Regions from separate parts of the Pseudarthrobacter sp. PvP004 genome, predicted to be linked through region 2. Evidence: riboswitches for the same ligand, from Rfam matches in the RefSeq annotation. Region 2 holds a riboswitch; each other region holds the start of a gene.

Region 1 (2,311 bases), 2.1 Mb from region 2:
CTCCATTCCTTCCCGGACCTTGAGCCCGGCACGGAAACCTGCGACCGCGGCTGCAAGCACGGTGCCACCGCCACCAATTGCGGGCTTGATGCATGGGTGAACGATGGCCATGCAGGCCCATCAGGAGTGGCGCGGCTGGCCTCCCTGCGCCGCTTGCTGGGTGCAGACCCACGACTCGAAGCGAAAGAGACCAAGGAACTGGGCACCGTCAACTGATCGTTACCGGCTTCACGTCCCCAATGAGGCGAACGATTCAGGATAGTTTGGTGGCATGACCCATCCCGTTTCCACGTACAACGATGACCTGCGCCTTGCCCATGTCCTCGCTGACTCAGTCGATGCCCAGACCATGGATCGCTTCAAAGCGCTGGACCTCAAGATCGAAACCAAGCCCGACCTCACGCCTGTCACTGACGCTGACAAGGCCGCTGAGGAAGCAATCCGCGGTCAGCTGTCCCGCTCGCGCCCACGTGATGCGGTCCTGGGCGAGGAGTTCGGCAGCAGCGGCCACGGCTCGCGCCGCTGGATCATCGACCCCATCGACGGAACCAAGAACTTCGTCCGGGGTGTTCCGGTGTGGGCAACGTTGATCGCCCTCGTGGACGAAGGCGAACCCGTCGTGGGCGTCGTGAGCGCCCCCGCGTTGGGCAAACGCTGGTGGGCTGCCAAGGACATGGGTGCCTACATGGGGCGGTCCCTCGCCTCGGCCACTCGCCTCAAAGTTTCCAACGTCTCCAGCCTGGCAGACGCCTCCATGTCCTACTCAAGCCTTTCGGGCTGGAAGGAAAGGGGCAACCTTGACGAGTTCCTGGACCTCACCGAAGACGTCTGGCGCACGCGTGCCTATGGTGACTTCTGGTCGTACTGTCTCGTGGCCGAGGGCGCAGTGGACATCGCCTGCGAGCCTGAGCTGAACCTTTATGACATGGCAGCACTCGTCCCCATCGTCACTGAGGCCGGCGGCCGTTTCACGTCCCTGGAAGGCGAAGACGGTCCTTTCGGCGGCAATGCACTGGCTACCAACTCGATCCTTCACTCCGAGGTCCTCAAGCGGCTCAACCCCGGCCTGGACGACCTTCTCTAAACTTTTCATCGCCTTGTCTAACCAGTAGGCGACGGAATTTTCGACGGCGGCAGCCCCCTTTTGGGGGTCTCCGCCGTTTTTTATTCGACGAAGCAGGCATTTTGCCTTCCGCGTAACAAAAGGCTTAACAATCGGCAGCGGCTTTGGATGGGCCCCCGGACGTGCTCTAGCCTTTTTACAGGTCACGAGTGCCAGCGCTAAACCCCGGTTTGCTGGCCGGCAACCCTCCATTCGCGGTGGGGTGCCCCGGGTGACGACCCGGCCGGTCCGGAACGGATGCGGCAAGCGCGGATCCCCTCCGGGGGTCCCTCTTGAGTGAGGTCCCATGAGCACTGTCACGTTCGACTCAAACATCATTCCGTCCTTCGCCGCAGAAACCACAGCAGAAACAGCCCCTGCTGCACGGCCGCTGGCGGCTGTTACCGGCGCCGAGTTGCAGGCGCCCCTGATTCAGGGCGGACATGTTCGCTACGCAAACCTCGACTACGGGGCATCGGCTCCGGCGTTGACCATCGTCTCGGCGTACCTCAACGAAGTCCTTCCCTACTACGCGAGTGTCCACCGCGGCGCAGGCTACGCCTCCCAAATCAGCACGTCGGTGTACGAGAACTCCAGGAACATCGTCCGTGACTTCGTCGGTGGGCGGCCGGATGATTCTGTCATCTTCACCCGGAACACCACGGACTCCTTGAACCTGCTGGCCGGGTGCCTTCCGCAGATCGACGGCAAGCCCGCAGGCGAGGTCCTGTACCTGGATATCGAGCACCACGCCAACCTGCTTCCATGGCAGGGTGTACCGCACCGCAGCGTCGTAGCGGCCCCCACCCTGTCCGCCACACTGGACAAACTCCGCGGAGAGTTGGCCCAGGGCGGTGTCAGCCTGCTTGCGGTGACCGGAGCCTCCAACGTCACCGGCGAAATTCTTCCCATCGCAGAACTTGCTTCCCTGGCCCACGAATACGGTGCGCGGATCGTGGTGGATGCCGCCCAGCTCGCTCCGCACCGCCGGATCAATATCACCGAAGCAGACGTCGACTACATTGTCTTCTCCGGACACAAGCTCTACGCTCCCTTCGGCGCCGGCGTCGTGGTGGGCCGTCCCGACTGGCTCGACGCCGGCACTCCGCATCTGGCCGGTGGCGGCGCGGTCCGTGAAGCCCGTTTGGACTCCGTCAACTGGGCGGCCGGCCCCGCACGGCACGAGGGCGGCTCCCCCAACGTGCTGGG
Region 2 (2,311 bases):
ATTTGGCGTTCTTCGCCGTCGCGCCGCTGGGCAAGCTCCCGGTAGACGGCGGCCTCGGCACGCTCATCGGCCAGGTACTGGCGCCACCGGCGGATGTCCGCGTGCGAGGGAGGCGCGGCTGCTGATTCGGGGGCTGCTGAGCCGGGGGTGGGGTCCGGAGCTGGGCTCGACGAACTGTGGGATTCCTGGTGCATCTGCACTTTGTCTCCTGTGCTGGGTGGGGTAGTTGCGGCCCCATTGCACGCCCCACACTACCGCTTATCCGCGCGGATTTTTGGCTGGTATTCCTCAACTGGAATGTTCGGTGCACCGTAATTTCCTTGACCCTTGCCCGTGCCGGTGCTCAGATGGAAGGACAGGGACGGGGCCCTCCCGCCACTGGATTCTGCATTCGGGTCAACGGGCCGAATCGGCCCGGCAGAACCGGCCCACGAGACGGAGGTTGCACCATGAACACCACCGAATCACACGCCAACTACCCGGAGCGGACAACCATTGAGTCCGACCCGGCCTACGACTACGCCGAAGACCAGGAAGTGGATGAGCCCTGGGTTGAGGAAGTGGACGCCCCCGAGGACGACGAACGTGTGGTCCCCCTCGACGAAACCGAAGAATTCCGCGACGAGGATGAGGAAATCTAGGATGGATGGTCGCGGCTCAGTGTGAAGTGACGTTGGAGGCCCGCCCGCTTCCCGACGGCCGCAACAGTCACCGTCAGCGTCCTTGACGCCTCACACCAGCGCGTCGGCAGTATGGCTTTGGCCAATGCTTGCGCGATCAGCTGCGGCTCGGGATATGCGAACTTCCCTGTCCGGGCCTTTGTCGTGATGGTCACCGTGCCAAGGAAGAGGTCGACGGCGGGAATCACCGGGACCGTGGGCGTTTTCGCCGGGGTTCCTGGTGCTTCCAGGATGCTGGGTGTTTTTGGGGTGCTTGCTGCCGGGGTGGTATCGCCTTGGTACGGCAAGGGACTGCTCCTTGGGAGAGTGCTCTTGCCCGCTCGGTTGTCTCTGGTCCGGGACGGGCCGCTTCCTCATCCGAACCACCCGTGAACATGGGGTTGGTGTGTGGCCAGTCGGAGCTTGGCACCACATCTCTTGAAGCTGGGACCACCCTATCCCATGGCTGCCCGGACGACCCGTTGCGGGGCCCGTTCTGCGGCCTGCTTTGCGCACTTTGGGGTGGTCTTTGCGTGTAGAGCGGGCTTCCAAGGGTGGGGGCATGCGTTGTGGGGCCTGCTTTGCGCGCTTTGGGGTGGTCTTTGCGTGTAGAGCGGGCCTTCCAAGGGGTGGGTGTGTGTTGTGGGGCCTGGTTTGTTGTGCGGCCTGCTTTGCGCGCTTTGGGGTGGTCTTTGCGTGTAGAGCGGGCCTTCCAAGGGTGGGGGCATAACGCAACGGCGGCGCCGCCCCGAAAAGGGGAGGCGCCGCCGTCGAACTTTGTTAGTTTCTTTGTGCCTGCCTAGGAAGCCGGCGTGGTGAGCTCTTCCTCTGCCACGCGGGTGCCGGCCACACGGTCCGTCCACGCCTTCATGACGGCCGGATCGGTGGGCTTGCTCAGCAGCGAGACCACTACGTACACCGCAGCCGAGGCGATCAAACCGAAGTAGATGGGCTCGTTGGCGTAGATGCCGTCAAGAGGAACTTCGGCGTTGATCTCGAGGATGATCATGGTGCCCAGGGTTATCACTGAACCGGCCGCCATGGACCATGCTGCCGCGATGCCCGTTCCGCGCTTCCACACCAAGCCACCGATGATGGCTACCAGCAGGCCGCCCACCAGGATGTCGTAGGCGATGGTCAGAGCGGCCACAACGTCCTTGGTGGAGATGGCGATGATGATGGCTACGATTCCCAGTCCGAGGACCCAGTAGCGGTTGGCCTTGACGTCGTGCTCAGGGTTGTCGGAGTCGGACGTGTCCACCTTCTTGCCGAACCAGCTGGCAACGAAGGGCATGACGTCGGCGCGGGCAACGGTGGCGGCAGCGATCAGTGCGCCGGAAGCCGTGGACATCATGGCGGCGACAGCTGCAGCGAGTACCAGGCCGCCGATGCCGATGGGCAGGAGGCGGGTAGCCACTTCGGCATAGACGTCATCCTTGGCAGCGATCTCCACACCGGAGAGGGCCACGCTGGCAGCCATGCCGATCAGGGCACCGGCGAAGCCGTAAAGGATGCAGTAGACGCCAGCGGTAGCACCGCCCCAACGGGCAACCGTGGGGGTCTTGGCGGTGAAGACGCGCTGCCAGATGTCCTGGCCGATCAGGAGGCCGAGTGTGTAAACGACGAAGTAGGTGATGATCGTCTGAAGGCCG
Region 3 (2,311 bases), 1.7 Mb from region 2:
ACGCGGCCACCGGACTGCTGGGCGGATTCCCGATCTCCGGCAGTACCTCCAGAACCCCGGTGGCCGTGGATGCTGGTGCCAAATCCCAGATGACCGGCGTGGTGGGTTCCGTGCTGGTGCTGGCCTTCATGCTGCTGGCTCCCGGAGTGACCGAGTACCTGCCCTCCGCAACGTTGGCCGCCGTCGTCATCGCCGCAGCCATTGCCCTCGCGGACCCGGCCGGCGTGAAGCGGCTCCTCAGCCTGAGCCGCAGCGAATCTGTGGTGATGCTGGCCGCGTTCCTGGGCGTCCTCACCGTTGGGGTACTGCAGGGAATCGTGGTGGCCATTGCGTTGGCGCTTTTGGACTTCGTGCGGAGGGCCTGGGATCCGTACCGGACAGAACTCGGTGCTGAAGAAGGGCTCCCTGGCTATCACGACCTTGAGCGGCACCCCGATGGTGAACGCATCCCGGGACTTCTCATCCTCCGCTTCGATGCGCCGCTGTTCTTCGGTAATGGGCAGGTACTGGCGGCCTTTGTCCGGGAGCAACTTGACGAGGCACCGGATGAGACAACAGATGCCATTACCCACGTCATCCTCGCCGCGGAGCCCATCACCGGGATCGACACTACGGCGCTGGACGACCTCGTCACTTTGGATGAATGGCTGGCAAGCAAAGGCGTGGACCTGGTGTTCGCCGAACTGAAGGGACCTGTGAAAGACAAGTTGATCCATTTGGGCACAGCGGCCCGCTTTACGCCCGACCACTTCTTCCCAACGGTGGGCGCGGCAGTGCGTGCGCTGAAAAACGAATAAGGGATGAGCCGCCGATTACGCAACATGACGGCCCCGCAACAGCCCGCAAGTGCGGCCCGATGCCCGTGGATGTTACGTTTTTCTTGAGTAATGAGCACCAGCGCAAAGCCCTGACTTGCTGGTCGGCAACCCTCTCTCCGGCGGGGTGCCTCAGGTGACTACTCGGCGTATCGACAACTCGTACTGCAAGCGTGACTGAGGAGCACCAGCAATGCCTGAACCCACTGAAGAAAAACTCTCCTACCGCCTGATTACAGGCCCGGATACCCGTGATTTTTGCGAGCGCATCCACAACTCGCTCGCAGAAGGTTACGTGCTCCATGGCAGCCCGGCCGCCACGTTCAACGGCACCGACGTGATCGTTGCCCAAGCCGTTGTCCTCCCTGCCGCGATCGCCAGTGCGGATGCTGCGGTAGCCAACGCCGTCGATCAGCTGGAAAACTACGACGACGAAGCAGCATTTGAGGGCCACGCATGAGCTACGCAGGTGATCTGACCCCGCAGGACGCGTGGGCCAAGCTTCAAGAGGGCGCCATCCTGGTGGACGTCCGCACCGAGGGCGAATGGGCCCACATCGGCATCCCCGATACCAAAGCCACCGAGAACGACCCCCTGTTCATCCAGTGGAATTTGGCCGGCGGCATTCCCAACTCCCGTTTCATCGAGGATCTGCAGCAGCAGGCACCCGAAGACGACGGCGTTGAGCTGGTGTTCCTGTGCCGTTCCGGCCAGCGCTCCATCTCGGCCGCAATCGCCGCAACCCAGGCCGGCTTCACTGCCTACAACGTCCTTGAGGGCTTTGAAGGCGAACCGGACCGCTACGGCGAACGCACCGTTAACGGGTGGAAGAACCGTGGCCTGCCGACGAATTTGGGGACCGAGTAAGTGACTTTCAATCCCGACGCCGCTGGCTGGAGCCCTGACACCCAAGCCGTCCGCGGTGGCCTTGACCGTACCAATTTCCAGGAAACGTCCGAGCCCGTTTTCCTGAACTCCGGGTTCGTTTACGAGTCCGCAGCCGCCGCAGAGCGAGCCTTCACCGGTGAGGACGAACGCTTCGTCTACTCCCGCTACGGCAACCCCTCCGTGGCCACGTTCCAGGAGCGGCTGCGGCTGCTTGAAGGAACCGAAGCGTGCTTTGCGACGGCGTCCGGCATGTCCGCTGTCTTCACCGCTTTGGGTGCCCTGCTGGCTGCCGGCGACCGCGTGGTTGCCGCCCGCTCCCTGTTTGGCTCCTGCTTCGTGATCCTCAATGAGATCCTGCCGCGCTGGGGCGTGGAGACGGTATTCGTGGACGGCCCGGATCTGGAGCAGTGGCGTGAAGCCCTCTCCGAACCCACCACCGCGGTGTTCTTCGAGTCGCCGTCCAACCCGATGCAGGAGATCGTCGATATCGCTGCAGTCAGCGAACTGGCGCATGCCGCCGGGGCGACTGTCGTGGTCGACAATGTCTTTGCCACTCCGCTGCTGCAACGCTGCGGTGAGCTGGGCGCCGACGTGATCGTCTATTCCGG

What was found. A riboswitch is a leader RNA that binds a small molecule or an ion and turns the genes downstream of it on or off. The one in region 2 is predicted to bind S-adenosylmethionine.
Region 1: linked by a shared signal. The riboswitch ahead of J3A64_RS03480 (aminotransferase class V-fold PLP-dependent enzyme) and the one ahead of J3A64_RS12970 (hypothetical protein) in region 2 are both predicted to bind S-adenosylmethionine.
Region 3: linked by a shared signal. The riboswitch ahead of J3A64_RS21025 (DUF1737 domain-containing protein) and the one ahead of J3A64_RS12970 (hypothetical protein) in region 2 are both predicted to bind S-adenosylmethionine.

Annotation. Positions count from the first base shown of each region.
Region 1 covers NZ_JAGINL010000001.1:770,632-772,942, reverse strand. The annotation lists gene J3A64_RS03490 (ribosome small subunit-dependent GTPase A) at 1-216, shown strand, start outside; gene hisN (histidinol-phosphatase) at 272-1,084, shown strand; SAM riboswitch class IV at 1,265-1,378, shown strand; gene J3A64_RS03480 (aminotransferase class V-fold PLP-dependent enzyme) at 1,410-2,311, shown strand, end outside.
Region 2 covers NZ_JAGINL010000001.1:2,897,592-2,899,902, reverse strand. The annotation lists gene J3A64_RS12980 (VIT1/CCC1 transporter family protein) at 1-194, opposite strand, end outside; gene J3A64_RS12975 (hypothetical protein) at 450-641, shown strand; gene J3A64_RS12970 (hypothetical protein) at 638-967, opposite strand; SAM riboswitch class IV at 984-1,103, opposite strand; gene J3A64_RS12965 (sodium:solute symporter) at 1,459-2,311, opposite strand, start outside.
Region 3 covers NZ_JAGINL010000001.1:4,602,968-4,605,278, reverse strand. The annotation lists gene J3A64_RS21030 (SulP family inorganic anion transporter) at 1-797, shown strand, start outside; SAM riboswitch class IV at 884-995, shown strand; gene J3A64_RS21025 (DUF1737 domain-containing protein) at 1,009-1,275, shown strand; gene J3A64_RS21020 (rhodanese-like domain-containing protein) at 1,272-1,682, shown strand; gene J3A64_RS21015 (O-succinylhomoserine sulfhydrylase) at 1,683-2,311, shown strand, end outside.